Regions from separate parts of the Halotolerantifilum yawarlongkerapense genome, predicted to be linked through region 3. Evidence: riboswitches for the same ligand, from Rfam matches in the RefSeq annotation. Region 3 holds a riboswitch; each other region holds the start of a gene.
The links. A riboswitch is a leader RNA that binds a small molecule or an ion and turns the genes downstream of it on or off. The one in region 3 is predicted to bind cobalamin.
Positions count from the first base shown of each region.

Region 1 (6,843 bases), 1.0 Mb from region 3:
CTTCCTCTAGTTCCGGACCAGCGGCTTCATGGATGGCCCCGGCCACACCTCCACCGGGTTTCAGCGCGGCATTTGCGGCATTGACCACCGCCATCACATCTGGTTGGTCGGCTATATCGCCCACCACCAGTTTAACCGTGATCCCTCCGATCGTACGCTCTAACATGATTAGCCCTCCTTAGGTTTTCCTATTTGTGTGCTTAGCACCATCTATCGAACACGCTCGGAGCAGTACAGATTGCTGTACCATCCTTGCGGGAGTTGCTTCATGGCTCTTTCGTGCGGGTTAGAAAAATGATTCCCCTGCAAATAGTCGTTCCCCTGGTCGCTTTTATCCTCTGAGATCAGCCGAAGGTTGGATGGTGCGTCGAGAAGAGGGCTTGAAGACCTCCTGGTGGTGTACTGATGATCGGGCTCTTTTCCATGATACCCTTCAAATGGTTTCTCTCACAAAATATCTCTTCAGTTTCCAATATCGAAAAGTACGCGCCAGTCACCCGTCTCATCTCTCTTCCAAGTAGTGGAGTAGCTCCCCTTCTCGATGATCTTTTCCCCTGAAGGGATCTCGTAGCTACGTTCATAGGTCCCACTGGTGTGACCGAGGGTCCCGTCAACGGAAACCTGTGCCTCCAGCGGCTCCCAAATCAGTTGAAATCCCGGCTTATCGAAAAAACGCCTCATCGCAGCTCGGATCAGCTCTCGTCCGATCAGTCGGTTTTCACGGCCAGAGACCATGATCCCATGCTCATCGAAGCCTTCCGCGAATGCACTGCCGCCACCTTCCTGCACCGCATCGCAAAAGGCGCGGTCCGCTTCCATCAGCTCCTCCTCTGGGTTCACATGGACAGGCTCGAAGAGCAGCGGCAGACCATCGGGATCCACAAGGGCCAGGCTGCCCATCGCCTCTTCATAATCGATCGACTGATTATCGAACAGCGTTCGAATTTCATCTAATCGGTCGCTGTAAAAAGAGAGATGATTCGACTCCAGCATCCCTTCGAAAAGGCCTATGACCACACCATCGGATTGAAGCACCCGCCACTTTTTTCCCTCTCGATCTGGAAAACCACCATTTCTATGCCCACCATCGATCGTGCGAAAACCCAAGGCTTGGTAGAATGCCAAGGACTTCTCCAGATCCTCCGTCTTTAAGTTGATTGCCACATGTCCTGTCATCATCCGTTCTCCTTTCCCATATTTGTCCTTCTCTTGTTCTCTCTTGACTCTTGTTCTGACTTACACTACACTGGTAAATGAAAATACTACATACGCGAACAGGTGCCCCGGGTACGGGGAGAATAGGGAATCGGGTGAAAGTCCCGGGCGATCCCGTCACTGTATTCGGCGAGCAGACTCCTCATCATGCCACCGGCTGTAAGCATACAGCTGGGAAGGCGAGAGCCCTGCCTTGACCCGTGAGCCAGGAGACCTGCCTGTTCGTCAGCTCCCGACCCCAGGGGTCGGACGTAGGACGATGGTAAAGTCCACGGTCTTTTTGACCGTGGGCTTTTTTTCGTCTAAAAAATAAGAAGGAGTGATCACATGTCTTCATCCCAGCGCCGTATCCCTATGATTGGCTTGTTTCTCGCCATGAGCGTCATCGGCTCCCTCATCAAGATTCCCTCCCCCACGGGAACCATCGCCCTTGATGCCCTACCCGGCTTCGTCGCCGCCACCCTTTTCGGAGGCGGAACCGGTGCTCTGGTGGGCAGTCTAGGCCATCTTATGACAGCAGCCTCCGCGGGCTTTCCCCTGGGTCCCCTCCTCCACCTGTTCATCGCCCTAGAGATGGGGCTCGTCATGTGGTGCTACGCTTATCTCAGGAGTCGGGTGAACCGACCTTTGACGCTCGTCCTCACCATCCTGGCCAACGGGATTCTCTCCCCACTCGCCTTTGCCTTCATCCCGGGTTTCGGTATGGGCTTCTTCCTCGCTATGGTGCTACCACTTACCGTAGGCAGCGCGGTCAACGTGCTACTTGCCGATCTGATCGGTGAGCGGCTCATCGGTCGCGTAAGTGAACGTCGCTATGCGAACGAATAGGGATATCAGCCTACACTCTTTGAACGAAAGACAAGTCCTTGTCGTCGCCTGTGACTCCTGTGGGGGTATCGGGGAGGCTTCCGGTGATACCGTGATCTTTCCAACAGTTGACGTCGCCGTGCTAACGGCCCGGGTGGTCCTGATGGAGCTCCTTTCCTCAGGCGCCTCGCTCCTCACAATGACGGCCGCGGTCTGCAACGAGCCCGCAGTAGGCGATCAGGTCCGCCTCGGCATCGAAATCGCTCGCGAAGAGGGAAATTTACCTGCTTTCGAAATCACCCTAAGCACAGAAAAGAACATCCCCACCTCTCAAACCGGGATCGGTTTGACAGCCATAGGCATCTGCGACCGCGACAACCTGCGGATCGGTCGCACGACGTCCGGCCACCATCTCTATGCTGTGGGTCGCCCCAAGGTCGGAGAAGAAGTGGTGGCGGACGAGGGCGAGATCGCTACGCTTGAGATCCTGACCAAGCTGCTTCAACATCCTCAGGTGGTGGAGATTCTGCCCGTAGGCTCCGGTGGCATCGCTAATGAAGCCACCTGTCTCGTCGACACAAGGAAACATAAGATTGAGTGGCAGGTGATCCCCGGTTTGGATCTAGACAAGTCCGCTGGACCCAGCACAAGCCTCGTCATCAGCACACAGGGACCACTCGACCCATCGTTTCTTTCACCTTGTCCGGTCTACCCGATCGGACTGGTCCGATGACCCCTTCCCCTCCTTTCCCGCCCAGCGTTTGGGAAATATTCCAAGGTGCATCCCGCGGGATTTTGTGATAAAATATTGCCTGTTGAGCTCAATGAATCATAGCATCTAGCGGGAGGCATACAAGTGGTCAAAGATTTGAGAAACGCCCTGCACAAGCTTTCGATGTCCAAGAGACAGCGCATGGTGGCAGGTAACCAGCTCCTCCAAAAAGAGAAAGAAGCGCTGATCATCACGATCGCGGTCCTGATCACGAGCCTTCTCATCTCCGTGGGTCTGTTGATCACACATGCTTTTTAGTCAAAAGAGTCGCCCGAGCCGGGCGGCTCTTTTTTAATTATCGGTCACCTGACCCCCATAATGGTCCATAACAAAGGTCTGGTCGGTAATCGGCGGTCTGACGTACCGCTCCTCGACCTCCCGAGGTTCGAGTGCAATGGGTTCGGGCGTTAGGTCCTTATAATCAATCTGCTCGAGCAAATGACGGATGCAGTTGAGCCGCGCGTGTCGCTTGATATCGGCATCCACCACATACCATGGGGACTGCTTGGTATCCGTGTGCGCGAACATGACATCCTTGGCTCTTGAATAGTCCACCCAACGTTTGCGCGATTCCATATCCATCGGGCTCAGTTTCCAGCGCTTCGTCGGATCCTCAAGCCGGGCCTCGAAACGTCGCTCCTGCTCCTCATCGGAAACCGAGAACCAATACTTGATCAGGATGATGCCCGAACGAATCAGCATCTTCTCGAACTCAGGACAGGTCCTGAGAAACTCGCGGTACTCTTCATCCGTGCAAAAGCCCATGACACGTTCCACTCCGGCGCGATTGTACCAACTGCGATCGAAGAGTACAATCTCGCCGGCAGCAGGTAGCTTGTTCACGTAGCGCTGGAAGTACCACTGTGTTTTTTCCTTTTCCGTGGGGATACCAAGGGCCTCCACTCGGCAGATCCTGGGGTTCAGACTCTCTGTGATTCTCTTGATCACACCTCCCTTACCGGCGGCATCGCGCCCTTCGAAAATCACCACGACCTTGAGTCCATTTTCTTTTACCCACTCCTGGAGTTTCACGAGCTCGATCTGCAGTTTCCTCAGTTCCTTTTCATAGGGTTTCCGCTTCAGTTTCCGCCGTTTGATTCCCTCGATCTCCACTGTCTTGAAATTCTTCGATGAAAACCCCTCTTTCTTTTCCTTCTTACCCATGGAACTGCTCCTTTCCCTCTGGTGATCCACACCTTCTGATACACGTTACAAAGTGATATACATATACCCCCTACCACCGTTAATTCCCAACGAGTTCGGGAAAATGCCTTCGGAGCATCGATTGAAATGCAGCTGCATCTTCGAGTTGAATGACCCGCTTGTCGCCCGCTTCCGTCAGCAGAAGGCGGTCGTCGGTCAAGGAAACTCTTCCGTTTTCTGTGAATCGTGAGAGAATCGTTCCCTTGCGAAAGCGCGAGTCAGGTGCCTTGGCATAATGGTAGCACTGTTCCTTGAAATCCTGCAGCTCTCTGGCGACGGGACAAAGTTCATAGCAAAATGACCGTTCTCTCTCCAGACCCTCTCGCCAGAGAATCCTATTGTCATTCTCTTGTTCCAACCAGAACGTTCCGCGCTCGTCAGAGAATTTTTTATCCACCACCAAGGGGAACGGCTCAACGAAATGATCGCCAAAGCCCACATCCACCAGATAAGATGCACCCTTTATAGCCACCTCAAGCACCAGATGGTCAAAAAAAGTTCCTTTCTCTTCAACCCGAGCACCGAGCATCCGCACATCGAAGCCGATGACTTCCAGAAGCGCGGCGAAGAGACCGTTGAGCTCGTAGCAGATGCCACCTTTTCCCTGGTACAAAATCTTATTCTCTAGAGCTCTTATCTGCAGGTCGGGACATGCACCCTCTCGAATCATCAGGTTTTCGAAGGGAATGTGCTCGAGATGGCGCCGGTGCAGCAGTTGTAGCGTTTCATGATCAGGTCTGACCTTCCGATCGATAGCCAGCCGCTCGAGATATCGATCGAAGCTTCTACTCTCCACTACCCTTACCTCCTTTCAGATCCTAGCACAACTTGACATCCCTATCATAGCGCGTTAGCTCCCGTATCGCCATAGTGGCTGAATATTTAAGAAATCAGAAACCGGATGACCTCCGCAGATCGGTGGTCATCCGGTTTCTATGATCAGTAAATGGTGGGTACGTTAGCGTTTGCCCCCGGCGTTCGAACGCCCTTGGCTCTTGTCATCCGTCCGATTGCGATTGGATGGGGCCTCCTTGAAGGCCTCCACGACTGTGAAATGAATGACCGCCGGCACATTGTCTCCGAAATAGACCTGTTCACCACCGTTCATGATGGCCAGGGCGTAACGCTCACCGATTTCCAGATCTGGGAAGGACTTGAGCTTCAAGTTGTACTTGTAAAAGCCTCCCTCCCCACTGGCGACCGTGGCGCGAGCGTGCTTACCCGATCCGGTGTTCATCTTAAGCTCACCGGTGCTGATCTTGATCACGGCATCGGTGGTGCTGCCGGCGGGATCGTAGATCCAAATTTCCGGGGTCAAGAGGGGGTCGGACACCCAGAAACGAATGGGCGCACTACCCTTACCAAGCTCGAATTCCTCCTCGGTCGGTGGTAACCACAGGCCCAACATATCCGGCACGGTCAGTTCGGGGATTGCTTCGAGCAGGAGAATCACTTCACCCTCCTTCAGGCCCTCGGCAGTCAGGTGCAGGTGGTAGTGGGTCTTGCTTCTATCCTCAGCCGTCACCTGGATCACCATCGTATCGGGTAGCTGCGTGACCGTCGAATACTTCACTGTCGCGGCCTCGTGATTGGCTACAGCGTAGATCGACGGCAAGACCTGGATATCGGCCTCAAAGACATAAGGATAATCTTTTTTAGCGGGATCGAATCCAGGAATCCGCTTCCCATCGATCAGAATCGTGAAGAGCGTGGAATCACTGCTCAAACCGAGAACTGCTTCCACTTCATCCGCTTCTTCACCTTGACCTCCCTGGCCAGTCTCTACAACGGGGTCTTGGTTGGGTACAGTCGCATCATGGGGGTTATTCCCCTGGCCCTGGCCTGACTTTTCTTCGGGAACGACCGGATCTTCCGCTTCGTCATCGCTGACGATTGATTCCTGTTCTTCTTCAATGCCCTCGTCGTCAGCGTTTTCGTTCCCCTGTTGTCCGTTCTGGTGGCCCGGATTTTCTTCCGCTGGTGCTGCTGGTACTTCCTCATCTACCACCAGATCGATCGCCGGGGAGTCCTCCACTGCTTCTACAGGTTCGTCCGGAACCTCCTCTATCGGCACTTCGTACTTTTTCGCCTGTCCGGGGGGCACCGGCTTGTCTGGCTGATCCCACCCCTGGGTCTCCTCATCACTCACTTTCTCAGCGAGTACTTCGACTGATTCTTCTTCCACAAGTGCCGCTTCTTCTTCCGACATTCTCTCGGCCCAGATCGGAGATGCCCCCCGATTGGGCGCCTGGATAGGAAGGATGGCGCGACTTTGGGTGAAGGTACTACCCGTCAGGATAATCATGGCAAACAAGGCCAAGAACACCCATTTCTTTTGCTCCCTCAAGCGCCTCATATTGTTGTTCCTCCTTTACGAATTCCCCTAACCTCACGGATTGGCCCACCCACATTCTTGTGAGCCAACCCGATGTTCATGTACCGCGTATTACTTTTTACTCAGCCATTGATCACCTCGTTTTCTCATTGGCGGTTACCGTGAAGTGTACCGTTTTTGTGGCCGTGTTCCCCGATAGGTCCATCGCCTCGACGATCAGTTCATAATCACCGGCAATTGAAATTTTCGTACCCAAGAGATACTCCATGCCGTTGAGTAGAAGGGTCAAGTCGGACAGCTGCGTACTGTAGGTATCGGTGACCATCACCTCGGGTTTGGCATGCTGACGGTAAGAGCCCCCTTCTTCGACACCCTCGATCACGATCGACGGGGCTGTCTTGTCGATCACGAAGTCCACATGCCGGTCGGCCGTGTGGGTGCCAGATACAACGTTGACGACCAGTGCGTATCGACCCTCTACTGACAGGAGGGCCTCGTTGCCGATCGGCAC
Region 1 is NZ_CP199719.1:605,241-612,083, forward strand. Features, by position in the region: gene ACULM0_RS02975 (macro domain-containing protein) at 1-166, opposite strand, end outside; gene ACULM0_RS02980 (DUF4440 domain-containing protein) at 463-1,179, opposite strand; cobalamin riboswitch at 1,260-1,451, shown strand; gene ACULM0_RS02985 (ECF transporter S component) at 1,543-2,043, shown strand; gene ACULM0_RS02990 (alpha-ribazole kinase) at 2,030-2,755, shown strand; gene ACULM0_RS02995 (hypothetical protein) at 2,879-3,052, shown strand; gene ppk2 (polyphosphate kinase 2) at 3,086-3,958, opposite strand; gene ACULM0_RS03005 (arylamine N-acetyltransferase family protein) at 4,038-4,793, opposite strand; gene ACULM0_RS03010 (hypothetical protein) at 4,956-6,353, opposite strand; gene ACULM0_RS03015 (choice-of-anchor O protein) at 6,466-6,843, opposite strand, start outside.
Region 1: linked by a shared signal. The riboswitch ahead of ACULM0_RS02985 (ECF transporter S component) and the one ahead of ACULM0_RS07905 (ABC transporter substrate-binding protein) in region 3 are both predicted to bind cobalamin.

Region 2 (6,843 bases), 600 kb from region 3:
CGATCTCCTCCTCGATGGCATCGGTGAGCTTGAGCCCCTTTTCATTGAAAAACTTGATGCCGTTATAGGCCACGGGATTATGCGACGCCGAGATCATGACACCGGCATCGGCACCGAAATCCCGCACCAGGTGGGCCAGGGCCGGTGTGGGTAGGACGCCGATCCGAATGACATCCACGCCAGCCGACAGGATCCCCGAGACCATGGCCGCCTCCAGCATATCCCCCGAGACCCGCGTGTCCTTGGCCACCAGCATCTTGGCGTCCCTTCTACCACCTGTGATCACGTGCGCTCCGAACCGCCCCAGCTTGTAGGCCAGTTCATTCGTCAGCTCTGTATTCGCAATACCCCGCACCCCATCGGTGCCAAACAGTTTTCCCATCGTCTAAAGCGCCTCCCATCTTCTGTTGAGCAAAGTTTCATAGGCCTCCAGATCCGGGGCCTCCAGCCTATCTTGAAAAATCATCATCTCCAGGCTATGCCGGAGGTGGTGTAGCGATTCGTTTGTTCTGTACTCCACCGGATGCTCCCGGTAGTAACTGAGGAGTAAATCCAGCGTGTGTTTGGCCGTCTCCGGGCTAAAGCCCTTGTTATCCAGGCGGTTGATCCGCGACTCATCGATAAAGTCGATGGTCTTTCCTTCCCTGAGGTGCCAAGAAAGAATCCCCTTGATGTAGCCCACCAGGCAGGCCGATCCATCGCAGACCGTGCATCCCAGGCACAGTTGGTTGGCCTGCTCCTCCACCGTCTTGAGCATCTCGGCAAGGGCGCGGGCTCTTTTCTTGAGCACCGTGTCCCGCTCGGCGATCTCACCCTTGAAGCGACGGATCATGAAGACCCCGAGGATCAAAAGGACCACCACGACCCCATAAACCAGTGTCATGGGCAGCGTATCGATCGCACTCGAGCCCAAGACCTTTTCTAGGCCGAAAAAGAGAAATACCACGAAGGCACCGGTTTTCATAGCGAACTCCGGGATCTTGTCCCCGAGCTTGCGACCCACCACAATCCCCATGCCGCTGGTCAGCACCATACCGGTCACCGTCCCGAGCAGGACGAAAAAGGGAAAAAGACTCGCGGCCCCCAGGCTCATGGCCGCCAGCTGGGTCTTGTCCCCCAGCTCCCCCAGAAAGAAAGCCAGGGCCACCGTCACCACCGGACCGAACTTGGCCGGTGTGGGTTCTGCGTCGGCATCTTCCACCGAAAGGGAGGTAAAGGCGAAATTAAGAAACAAAAGTCCCGCCACGATCTCGATCACCAATAGGGGTAGGAATTGGCTGATCAGGGTACCCAGTAAAATGGCCAGCCCGTGGTTGAAGAAAGCGCCTATGGCGACCCCGGACAGGATATGCCGCACCCCGTACTGGGTGGCAAAGGCCATGGCCAGGATCTGGGTCTTGTCCCCCATCTCGGCCATAAAGATCAGCACCACCGCCCGCAGGTAGTCTTGAATAAACACCGCTTGTCCCCCTTAGCTTTCCTCTGTTGATCCCACCGGCGATGTAGCCCGCCAGTGTTTGAAAAAATACCAGATCACGGCCGCTTCCACGATCACCGAGAGTCCGATGGCCGCCCAAACGCCGTCCAGTCCCCATTTTAACACAGTGGCCAAGAGATAGGCCACGGGAACTTTAAAAAAGAGGTTGGCCACCAGTGAGGCCAGCATGGGATAGACCGTGGCCCCCGCCCCGTTGAAGACCCCTCCGAGCACCATGGGAATCGGTACGAAGAGAAGCCCTCCGTAGACGATCTTGAGGTAGCTCACCCCCTTGGTGATCACCTGGGGATCTTGCAAAAACCAGCCGAGGAGCTGTTCGGGAATGAGCAGATAGAAAAATCCGAAGACCACCACATTGGTGATCGCAAGGAGCATGCTGACGTTGATCAGATACTCGATGCGCTGGATCCTGAGCGATCCGATGGCATGGCCCACCAGAATCGATACCGCCAGGCTCAGACCCGTGAGAAAGACAAAGGTATAGCCGAAAAGCTGGCCTCCGATGCCGAAGGCAGCCGTGCCGCTGTTACCGCCCACGGCATAGACGATCCGGAACATCAGAAGGCCCGTGATCGGTCGGGTCACCTGCTGGAGGCTGGCGTAGCCCCCGATGTGAATCAGCGACTGAAAGCGCCTGTAGCCTTTTACAAAAACCGCGTCGATAAAGATATGCTTACCACCGAAGACCTCGTGAAAGAGCACTCTGAGGAAAAGGGCCGCAGCGATCAGATGACCGATCATCGTGGCCACGGCCGCCCCGCGGATGCCCATGTTCAGCGTGAAGATAAAAAAGGGATCGAGGACGATGTTCACGAGATTCGAGAAGATCAAAATTTTAAGCGGGGTGAGCGTATCCTTCTTCCCCTGTAGAATGCTCCTGCCCGCGGCCGATAGAAAGACGAAAAGACTCGAGGCAAAGACCACCTGCAGGTAGGACACCGTGAGCCGGTGAACGGCCGGGTTCGGATTAAAGAGCAGGCTGACGATCGGTCCTGCCAGTGGGGGCAGAACCAGGGTGAGGGCAAGACCCACCACACCGGAAAGAAGCAGGCCGCCGCCGGCCGCCAAGATCACACCCCCGTGGTCCTTTCTCCCCGCGGCCTGGGACACCAAGGCCACGAGGCTCGTGGCGATCAGCGCCGTGAAAACAAAAATCACCCCGATGGTAGAGGTGCCCAGGCTCACCGCCGCAGCGGCCTCCGTACCCAGACGCGAGACGAATTTTAGATCCACGGTTCCGAGGAACATCTGCAGTAGCATCCCGACCATGATCGGCCAGGTGAGATCGATTATTTCTCTGATGGTTTCCTTCATAGGTGTGTTCCTCCTCCACCCCATGATTTTATCATAGTCAGGAGAAAAGCGGTACAGGGGAAAATGGAAGGGCCTTCCTACTAGCGGACAAGAAAAGACGCCCCCGATGCGAGAGCGTCGTGATCTCATTATTCCACCGCTAGGTAGCGGTCCACCTGATCGGCGAGGAATTTTTTCAGCGGTTTCCATAGGACCAGGGTCAGGATGAAATTCGATACACCGTGCAATAAATCCAGGGGTAGTCCCCTCAGCCAGTAGGTGAAACCGTAGGCTACTCCGTAGAAGAGGGACTCGCCCAGGGCAAAGAAGAGACCGAATGAAAGACCGAACAGCCCCGCTATGATGGCGTAGCCGTACTCGCTCTTCACCAGCCTACCCGGTCCCGCCGTGAGAAAGATGAGCAGAGGCCAGACCAGGTAATAGATCAGGACCCAGGTGGAAAACCCGTAGATCAAGATCTCCGTGGTCACAAAAACAAAGGAAATCAGAAGGGTCTTCTTCACCCCTAGCGTCACCGTGAACAAGATGAAAAGAAGCGTGACAATCTCCACGTTGGGAATCAGGCTAAGCGCCAGCTTCCCCGCCGTCAGCGCCGCGCTGAATAAGCCCAGCAGCACCAGTTCCCTGGCACGCATCTTACCAGGTCCTGAGTTCGAAGTCGTAAACGTCGCCATCGGTGAGCGGCACTTCCCCAGGACCCGTCACCGCGTCCTGTCCGTTGACGATCAGGTGCCAGTACTCCTGGGCGCCCTCGTTCGCCTCGTAGCCCATGAGTCCCGCGACCATGATGCCGAAATCAAACTCCTCAAAAGTAGCACCCAGCTCTTCCTGGTGGTCTTGCATGAGGGCCAGGAGAAAATCCTGGTCCGTCTGGTACTCAAATGTCTCATCGATTCCCTCATCCGCGTGGGTGACGGTGATCGTAACGGCCTTGTCCCCTTCTACCGCCTTGGGGGCTAGAAAGGTGTTGTACCCCAGTAACAGTGCCGCCGCTAGGGCCACCACCAGTACGATGGTCATGATCTTTTTATTCATTACTTTCATTCCTTTCCGCTCATCTGATAACTCTTCGAAGTGAAAACCGGCAGGTCTGCTTCCGCCTGACTCTCCACATAACAACTCATGGCATAGAGGAGATTGGCCAGTAGTCCTGAAAACCGGATTATAATTGCCGGCGCACCCTCGATCCTGTGGAGCATCCGCACCACTTCCTTGGCCCGGTGCCGGGCTAGGTGCAGTTCACAAGACAGGACCGTTCCCACCGGCAGGGTAAAAGCCTTTGGCACGAGGCTACGATAACAATCGTACATACCGTGCAAACGATCAAGATCCGCCTCTTCCACCGCCAGCTTTCCCCGAACCGAACCGTTCAGGTGTAGGGCCATCTCCACCAGCCAGAGGAGGTCTTCCCCTAGCCGCCCGTCCTTGACCTCGCCCGCGTGGGCATGACAGAGGCCCAACTGGCTGGATAGCCCGTCCGTCAGGATCTCGTAGTCGCAAAACATCCCTTCTTCTGCCATAAAGGGATAGCAGATTTCATCTTCTCTTCTACCCACCCGGGTTTCCTCCTCCTATTTTGTGCAAAAAAATGCCTCCCGGCGCCAACTTTTTAGCGGGGAGGTTTCGTATTTTCTGAAGCTTTAAGGCGGAATCTTGAGAAGTCCGCCAGCCCAAAAAACACCCCTCCATCCCCGTGAAGGCGTCGGTGTTCGATTGGTAGGGCAGGTCTTCCGGCTCGGCGAGACATGCAAAACTCCCCTGACCTTCCCGGGTAGATGACTACCCAGTGGTGCTATCGGAGGGAATTTTTCTCGCGCTTACGGCGGCGGGACCGCGCGGGACTTGCACCCGCTTCCCTTTTCATGTGTTCGTAAACACAACCACTACCTATTATGCATGTTCATTGTATCAGAAAGTGATGTCACTCGTAAAGAAAGTCCCATTCTAACCATGAACCTTTGAACTCTTACTGTCCTGCACAATCTGAAGATTAATAGCTTACTCGCTCAAGATCGTTTTGCGAAACAGAGTCTTTTGCGATTTTCTGTGGTTGATGAAATTTTAGATCAGCAAGATACACAATATATTTTGACTCACACTAGCATATCGATTATAATTGAGTTATAAAGCATTACCTAATAGGTAAATGTTTTTGGGGGTGTTGACTTGCAACTATGCTACAAAAACAACAAACTACAGAAAGCTTGTACTGATTATCGAAAAGCACAATCTCAATATGGTTCTCGTGGTGCAAAACTACTACACCAAAGAGTCAAAGAGCTTAAAGCTGCTGACTCTCTTGATAATTTAGCGCCCGCACACTCGTGACTTCAGTCGTGAGTTAGGGCGTTTTTTTCGCGCAATGTGCTCAATATTTCCTGTCGAAGGAACAGAACATATGTTACAATAATAGAAAGGTGATTTCATTGACAGAAGAACTTTGAAGTGGTAACGATATACATTCGAGTCGCAGCTTTGGGTTTTCATACCCCAAAGACATGATGAGTGACAATACTTTAGATTCGCCAAGAATGAAATGAATGCAGTTTGCTGCAGCTCACAGATGGAATTATGCACATCTACTGATGAAAATCAAATCCGAAGATACGCCAGTCTCAAAAGGAGAAGGAGTACTCATGGGTAAACGAATGACGGTCAAAGAAAAAAACGAGGTATTGGCTAAGCAGGGTCTTCAGTTGAAACACTATGGCCTTGTTCTTCGTGTTTATCCTACTGAGGAACAGGTGATTCTCATCAACAAGAACATTGGATGTGCCAGGTTAATCTACAATAAGTATCTCGATGCGAGGAAAACCTATTATAAGGAGAATGGAAAGAAACTTTCGGTTGGTAGATACAAGAAGGAGACCATGGTGCCACTGAAGTCCTCTGAGGACTATGGTTTCTTGAAAGAGGTCGACAAATTTGCTTTAGAAGCGGCTTGTGAACATGTCGAAGATGCGTACGTTCGCTTCTTCACTCGTCAAAACCGATATCCGAAGTTCAAATCAAAACGTAGCGCTAAGAAGGCCTATACAACCAAGATGACGAATAACAACATCGAAATCATTGGTTCTTCTCACATCAAGATACCGAAACTTGGGAAGGTGTCCATGGCAAAAGTAAAGACAGCAAGAAATAAGGGGATACTCAAGAAAGTCAGAGGGGGTCATGCAAGGATCTTAAAAGCGACGATCACCCTGAAGGGTTCTAAGTATTATGTTTCCCTTGCTCTCGAAGAGACGATCGAGTTGGTAAAGCCCTTGGAGATCCAGAGTATTGACGCTTCGAAAGCCGTCGGTGTTGATCTTGGCCTCAAGACCTTCGCCACCATCTACAATGGTGAAAACACCGAGTTCATCGAAAGAGCCAAGTACATCCAGGCGTCGGAGAAGAAGCTGGCCAAGCTCCAACGGAAGTTGGCAAAGAAACAGCTCGATTCACAGAATCACAAGAAGGTAGCACAAAAAATAGCCAATTTACATGTTCATATAGCAAACCAGCGAAAAGACTTCGCCCACAAACTGAGTACCCGGTTGGCCAACGAAAACCAAGTGGTCGTACTGGAAACACTGAGTATCAAGGGCATGGTCAAGAACAAGAAACTATCGAAAGCCATATCAGATGCGGGATGGTCTCAGTTCATCACCTTCCTGAAGTACAAACTGGAGTGGCAAGGAAAGCATCTTGTACAGATCGACCGTTGGTATGCCTCATCTAAGATTTGCTCTTCCTGTGGGGAGAAACACATCGCCCTTACGCTGTGCGACAGAGAGTGGTGTTGTAGTCACTGCGGTGCTGAGCACGAACGGGATGAGAATGCAGCCATCAACATCAGAAAACAGGGTTTAGATACATTAGGCATCTCAGCCTAAGCATAACCGGTACCAAGTGTACCTGCACCGTTGGGACAACGGGAAGTGCCTGTCACATTTGTGAGCAGAGCCAAGCTCTGTAGGAGGCTTTGTAAGACTTGGGTTGCTCCTGCAATCCAAGCGGTAGCCGGTGAAACAGGAAAAAGTGATTGTCGC
Region 2 is NZ_CP199719.1:2,217,513-2,224,355, reverse strand. Features, by position in the region: gene glmM (phosphoglucosamine mutase) at 1-382, opposite strand, end outside; gene ACULM0_RS11015 (TMEM165/GDT1 family protein) at 386-1,459, opposite strand; gene ACULM0_RS11010 (MATE family efflux transporter) at 1,472-2,812, opposite strand; gene ACULM0_RS11005 (hypothetical protein) at 2,941-3,447, opposite strand; gene ACULM0_RS11000 (DUF4430 domain-containing protein) at 3,449-3,847, opposite strand; gene ACULM0_RS10995 (hypothetical protein) at 3,853-4,368, opposite strand; cobalamin riboswitch at 4,516-4,713, opposite strand; gene ACULM0_RS10990 (RNA-guided endonuclease TnpB family protein) at 5,449-6,687, shown strand.
Region 2: linked by a shared signal. The riboswitch ahead of ACULM0_RS10995 (hypothetical protein) and the one ahead of ACULM0_RS07905 (ABC transporter substrate-binding protein) in region 3 are both predicted to bind cobalamin.

Region 3 (6,843 bases):
CCATCTAGACCCCCAGGGGTCTATTTTTTTGAAATTATTAACAAATATTTATATGACCTTTCTGTCATACTCGTTGAATCTTAACGCCCTCAAATGGTAAAGTACAGTATGGAAAATGACCCGAAGGGAGGGCTCATCCCATGGACGGATGTCGTGAGCATTACGAACGTTTTCTAGAGAAGCAGTCTTTCAAATCAACGGAGAAACTACTAGCGGGGTTAAAATCCGGCCAGCGGATTCTCTTGGTCGGCCGGGACGAAGCTTTCGTTGCCCGCGCCCGCGACAAGGGTCTGGAGATCTTTACGACGGAGCCCGAAACCCTGTCCCGGTTTCGGGGAGACCACTTTCACCGGGTGATCATCGCCCACCGGCTCGAGTGCATCGAAGCACCGGGTGCCCTTCTCTCCGCAGCGACCTGTCTCCTGGGAGAGCGCGGGAAGCTCAGCATCCTTATGCTCTGCCACGGGGAGAAGAATCGGCTGACCGATCGTCTGCTGGAGATCGCCGGGAGCAGGATCAAACCACACCAGGCCTTCACCGTGGAGGAGGTCATGTGGCTTCTCGATGAGATGGGGCTTTTCGTGGACCGCAACGAGGTCCTCCACACCACCTACCCGGTGCAACTTTACTTAGAAACCTCCCGCGAGTATGATTCGAACCAAGCGATTGAAATTGCGTAGCCTGTTGAGGGCTGCGCTTTTTTCTCGTGGAAAAACATGTTAGAATGAGTACGTTGAAGAAAGGGGAGAAGGCCCGTGATCCGCGTGGAGAAACTGACGAAAAAATATGATACCTTGTCCGTGATCGAGGGGCTCAGCTTCTCCCTGGACCAAGGGGAAATCCTGGCCATGCTGGGACCGTCGGGTGCCGGCAAAACGACACTGATCCGCCTTTTGGCCGGTCTGGAGCACCCTTCTACCGGACGAATCGAGGGTGTCGACGGCCGCGTGGGGGTGGTCTTCCAAGAAGACCGTCTCCTCCCCTGGTACACGGCCCGGCAGAATCTTGAACTGGTCGTGGCCCCGGGACGTAGGGACCTGGTGGACACGCTTCTCGATGAGGTGGGTCTCACCGCTTTTGCCGAGGCCAAACCGGCGGCGCTCTCCGGCGGTATGCGACAGCGACTTTCCCTGGCCAGAGCCTTCGCCCACGAACCCGCGCTCCTTTTGATGGATGAACCCTTTCAGTCCCTGGATGTGGGGACCAAGGACCGCATGCTCGCACTTTTTTTACAACTCTTCCGCCACTACCGGCCGGCGGTCCTCTTCGTCAGCCACGATGTGGAGGAGGCCATCCAAGTGGCCGACCGTCTCCTCGTTGCCAGCGACCGACCGCTGGTGGAACGAGCGACCTATGAACTGGGCGCCCATGATCGGGGGCCCGATCGGCTTACGCGTACCGATTACCTCGAGATCAAAGCGTCCGTCACCGAACGGATCAAGAAAGGTTGATGTCCCGTGAAAAAGAATGTACTTATCCTCCTGATGGTTTTCGTGCTTGCCACCAGCCTCCTGGCCGGTTGTCAGCAGACACCTGATTACGAAGGCAAGACCTTCCACGTGGTCGTGCCCAATGGGACGCCTGTGCTTGCACTGGCCAAGGCCATCGCCGAAGAGACCCAGTTCGTCGAGGGTGCCACGATCACCTATGAGATCGTGATGTCCACAGATCTCCTGGTGGCCAAGCTTGTCAACGGCGAGGCGGACTTCGCCGTGGCCCCCACGAATCTGGCGGCCAAGCTGTACAACGACGGCCTACCGTACCGCCTGGCTTCCGTGGATGTTTGGGGCAACCTGTACATCGCCGGACCCGAACCGATTGAAGATGTGAATGTATTAAAGGGTCAGACGATCAACATGATCGGTCAGAACCTGTCGCCGGATATTTTATTCCGCTATATTCTTTCACAAAAGGGGCTCGATCCCGAAACCGACGTGACCCTCAATTACGTGACCGGTGCCACAGAGCTGGCACCACTCTTCATCTCTGGACAGGTGAACTACTCCATGATGCCAGAGCCCATGCTCACCGCGGTGATGGGAAAGGCCCCCGACACCCAGATTGCCATGGACCTTCAGGAAGCCTGGCGCGAGGTCACTGGCCTCGAGACGTCCTATCCCCAGGCGGGTTTGCTCGTTAAGGATGAGATCGCGGACAATTACCCCGAGATCCTCGAGGGCATGCAGGCGACCCTGGCGGAGAGTGTGACCTATGCGAACGAAAATCCCGAGGAGACGGGTGCGCTGATGGAAGCGCTCGAGACCGGCATGCAGGGTCCGCTGGTGGCCGCCAGTATGCCGCGAAACAACCTCGAGCATCGAGAGGCCACTGAGGTCCAAGAAGCCCTGATGGCTTACTACCAAGTGCTCTACGATTTCAATCCCGCCAGTATCGGGGGGAGTCTACCCGATGAAGGCCTTTTCCAGTGATCGACTGCCGCTCTTTCTCGCTTCGCTAGGGTTTATCCTCCTCTGGCAGCTTGCCGCTACTTTGGTGGGTCAGCCGATTTTGCTCCCCTCTCCGGTGGAAACGCTGGTGGTCCTCGGGCAGATGATCCCCAGTCCCAAGCTCTATGGACACGTGGGGGCCACGCTCCTTAGGAGCCTGATCGCCCTGGTTCTTTCCTTTGGTCTGGCCTTGACCGGCGCAGCCGCTGCCTATGCAAGGCGGGGGGTTCGACTCTTCTTAAGACCACTGCTCCTCACCATAAGGAGCGTTCCCACCATTGCGGTGATCCTGTTGGCCCTGATCTGGTTGCAGTCCTCACGTGCCCCGCTCTTTGTGGGCTTCTTGATTCTCTTTCCCACGCTCTACGAAACGCTGCTCGCCGGTTTCGACGGTATCGATATCCGTCTGATCGAGATGGTCCGGTCCTTCGGGCTGGACCGGAAAAAACGGTGGCGGGCTCTTTATTTACCGGCCATCGGCGGTGCCATTCGCGCTGCGATCCGTACCGGTGCGGGCCTTGGACTCAAGGTGATTATCGCCGCCGAGGTCCTCAGCCAGCCTCGATCGGGAATCGGTGCGGCCATGCACCTCGAGAAGATTTACCTGAATACAGCGGGTGTCTTCGCTTGGGCGCTCGTGGCGGTGCTCGTCGCCGGCCTGATGGAGAGGGGCTTCGATCTGCTACTCTACCGCCGGGTGTGAAAGGGCTTGCCTTTTCCCCGGGATGTAACGTATAATGGGCCCGAGGCCACACAATAAAAAGCATCATACGCTAGGGTGAGTGTCCGAGAGGACTTCATTGGGAAACCGGTGCAATGCCGGTGCAGCCCCCGCTACTGTAAGCGCAGACGACCCCCGAGAGACCACTGAAGCCATCGCTTTGGGAAGGCCGGGATTAGGATGACGCGCGAGCCAGGAGACCAGCTCCCCTAGATCGACACGATTTCGGAGGGAAAAACCGTGCACAAGTAATCTTTGCTTGTTAATCTAAGACTCCGACTTTGTGGGGTCTTTTTTTCATGTGACGAAAACTTTTAGAAAACGAAGGAGAGATTGACATGCGTAAACTGATCTGGTTGTTCATGATGACACTGGTTCTGGCGGGCCTGCTCGCCGGATGCACCACCGAGGCCACACCGGCCGATACCGTTGAGCCCGAGGCTCCTGCAGCGCAAGAATCGATAGAAGATGAGGGGGCAGAGGAGACCTCCGGATCTCGCTATCCCATGGTGATCACCGATTCCAACGGTCGCGCCGTGACCATCGAGGAGAAGCCGGAGCGCGTGGTCAGCGTGGCCCCGAGCATCACCGAGACGATTTTTGCCCTGGACCGGGCGGACCTTCTGGTGGGCCGCACGGACTACTGTGACTACCCGGCGGAAGTCTCCGAGATCGACTCTGTCGGCCTCTTGTCCGACCCCAGCCTCGAGACCATCACGGCCCTCGACCCCGATCTGATCATCGCCTCCACTCATTTCAAAGAAGAGGTGCTACACAATCTGGAGGACCTGGGTTTCACCGTGGTCGTCCTCTACGGACCGAGTTCTTTCGAGGGCGCCTACGAGACCATCGAGAAGGTGGGGACTGTGCTCGACGCGAGCGATAAGGCCGACGAATTGATCGCGGGTATGCAGGCAACCGTCGCCGAAGTGACAGAGCGCGTCTCCGGGCTGGAGAAACCACCCGTCTACTACGTGGTGGGCTTCGGTGAGTACGGTGACTACACGGCCACAGGGGACACCTTTATCTCCGATATGATCGCTATGGCCGGTGGAGAAAACGTGGCAGCCGATGCCACGGGCTGGAAGTACTCTCTGGAGACCCTCATGGAAAAGGATCCCGAGGTCGTTTTCATCTCGGCCTTTGGTGATGTCGTCGAGACCTTCTCTCAAACCGAAGGTTATAAAGAGCTCTCCGCCGTAGAAAACAACCGCGTACTCCCTATCGATAACAACACGCTCGATCGCCAAGGCCCCCGTCTCGCCGAGGGACTCGAGTCCATGGCCCGCCTGATCCACCCCGGGGCCTTCGAATAGTGGCCCGGGGGACCAGGGCCGTCATCGGGTTGGCCCTGGCCCTCCTCTTTTTCGTGGTCCTGGCCACGACCTTCGGGGCCGCCCGTATCAGCTTCATCGACGCCCTAGGTATTCTGTTCACCGGTTCGAGCACCGAGCCCATGCATGTGAAGATCCTCTGGTCGATTCGTCTGCCCAGGGTCCTGCTCGCCGGACTCGTGGGGATGGGGCTGGCCATCAGCGGGACCACCTACCAGGGGCTGTTTAAGAATCCCATGGCCGAACCCTACGTCCTGGGGGTCTCCTCTGGGGCCGCGCTGGGGGCCACCTTGGCCATCATCACTTTTGGCGAGCGCACGGTGGCCGGGCTCTCCACGATCACCTTCTTCGCTTTCACAGGGGCACTGCTGACGATTTTTATCGTCTACCAGATCGCCGGGGTGGACAAGCGCCGGAGTGTAGGGACACTACTTCTTGCGGGAATCGCCATCAGTTTCTTTCTGTCGGCCATGATCTCCCTGATGATGATCCTCAACCGCGAGGCCATCGAGAAGGTGTACCTGTGGACCATGGGTAGCGTATCCGCGGCGAACTGGCGGAAGGTGACGCTACTCACCCCGCTTATCCTCGTCGGTACAGGAGCCACCTGTCTGTTCTCCCGCGACCTCAACGTGATGCTCACGGGGGACAACGAGGCCAAGAGCCTGGGGATCGAGGTGGAGACGGTCCGCCGCATCCTGCTGGGAATCACTTCCCTCATGGTGGCCGGAGCGGTATCCATGAGCGGGATCATCGGTTTCGTGGGACTCATCGTCCCGCACACCCTCAGGATTCTGATCGGATCGGACCACCGCTACCTGCTCCCGGCCTCGGCCCTGGGCGGCGCCTTGTTTTTGATCCTCACGGACACCATCGCCCGTTCCATCATCCCGCCGGCCGAGATACCGGTCGGTGCCATCACGGCGCTCTTCGGCGCCCCCTACTTTATCTTCCTGCTATTGAGAAAGAGGTGAGTTCATGTCCATTGCCATTCATGTCGATCGACTGACCTTCGGTTATCGAGAGGAGCCGATCTTGAAGACCCTCTCCCTGGATTTTGAAGAGGGGGGCTTCTACGCGATCGTGGGCCCCAACGGGTCGGGGAAGACGACGCTCCTGAAGAATTTGCTCCGTCATCTGACCCCTTCCTCCGGTCGGGTGCGCATCGGCGGCGACGACCTCGCGAAACTCCGCCAAAAGGAACTGGCCCAGCGCATCGCCTCGGTCCCCCAGCAGGCGGATACGCAGCACGACTTCACCTGCAGTGAGATCGTCCTCATGGGTCGGACCCCCTATCTCGGTCGCTTCGTCCGGTCGGGTCCCGAGGAGGAGCGTATCGTACGAGAGGCCATGGAGACGACGAACACCTGGCACCTGAGAAAGGCGCGCCTGTGCGATGTGAGCGGTGGTGAGCGCCAGCGCGTGATCATCGCTCGGGCCATCGCCCAGCGGGCCAAGATCATGCTGCTCGACGAACCCATCTCCAACCTGGATATCCACCACCAGGTGCAGGTGCTTGATACGGTCAAAAGCCTGTGCCTGGCGGAAGGGATCACAGTGATCTGCGTCCTCCACGATCTGAACCTAGCGGCCCAGTATGCCGACCGTATGGTGCTCCTGGCAGAGGGACGCGTGGTGAGGGAGGGGACTCCTCAGGAGGTCATGGAGGCCGGGACGCTGGCGGGTGTCTACGGTAGCCACTTCCAGGTCATCGACCACCCCCTGACGGGGACCCCGCTGATTCTGCCGATGAGCCAGATCAGTTAGGACGTGGTATAATGGGCTTGAAAGGAGCTGAGAGCCCATGCGCGTGGAAGATCTCCATACTTACGAGACGGTTTTGATAGAAGAAGACAAGGAATCGGTGCTAGTGGCCGAGGTCAAACTCAACCGTGCCACCCTGATCACCCGGGTGGTGGACGATGAGGTGGGTTACCGGCTGGAGGTACCGCAGAAGGATGCCGAAGTGGCCAGGACCATTCTCTCCGGTGTGGAGGAAGTGATCACACCGCACCGACCGCTTTTCCACCACCGACCCGCTCCCCATCAGCGGGAGATGCCGGTCACCAAAGGACGTTACAAGTGGATTCTAATCTTGGCGGTCATCCTGATCCTCGTCCTCCTCGTTTTGCGCCTGGCCCCTCTCGCCGCACCCGCGTAAGGAAAGGAAGTTCGATATGCCTATCACATTAGCAGCACTCATCGAAGCCGCCCAAGGGGCGGGAGCCATGATCCGAGAGGGCTTGAAAGAGCCGCTCACCATCGATCGGAAGGGCACCTACGATTTCGTGACGGATTACGATGTCAAGGTAGAGAAGTACCTGAAGAAGCGCCTCATGCC
Region 3 is NZ_CP199719.1:1,620,286-1,627,128, reverse strand. Features, by position in the region: gene ACULM0_RS07930 (sensor histidine kinase) at 1-8, shown strand, start outside; gene ACULM0_RS07925 (hypothetical protein) at 141-680, shown strand; gene ACULM0_RS07920 (ABC transporter ATP-binding protein) at 756-1,451, shown strand; gene ACULM0_RS07915 (ABC transporter substrate-binding protein) at 1,458-2,429, shown strand; gene ACULM0_RS07910 (ABC transporter permease) at 2,410-3,150, shown strand; cobalamin riboswitch at 3,211-3,391, shown strand; gene ACULM0_RS07905 (ABC transporter substrate-binding protein) at 3,507-4,484, shown strand; gene ACULM0_RS07900 (FecCD family ABC transporter permease) at 4,484-5,476, shown strand; gene ACULM0_RS07895 (heme ABC transporter ATP-binding protein) at 5,481-6,269, shown strand; gene ACULM0_RS07890 (hypothetical protein) at 6,307-6,663, shown strand; gene ACULM0_RS07885 (inositol monophosphatase family protein) at 6,680-6,843, shown strand, end outside.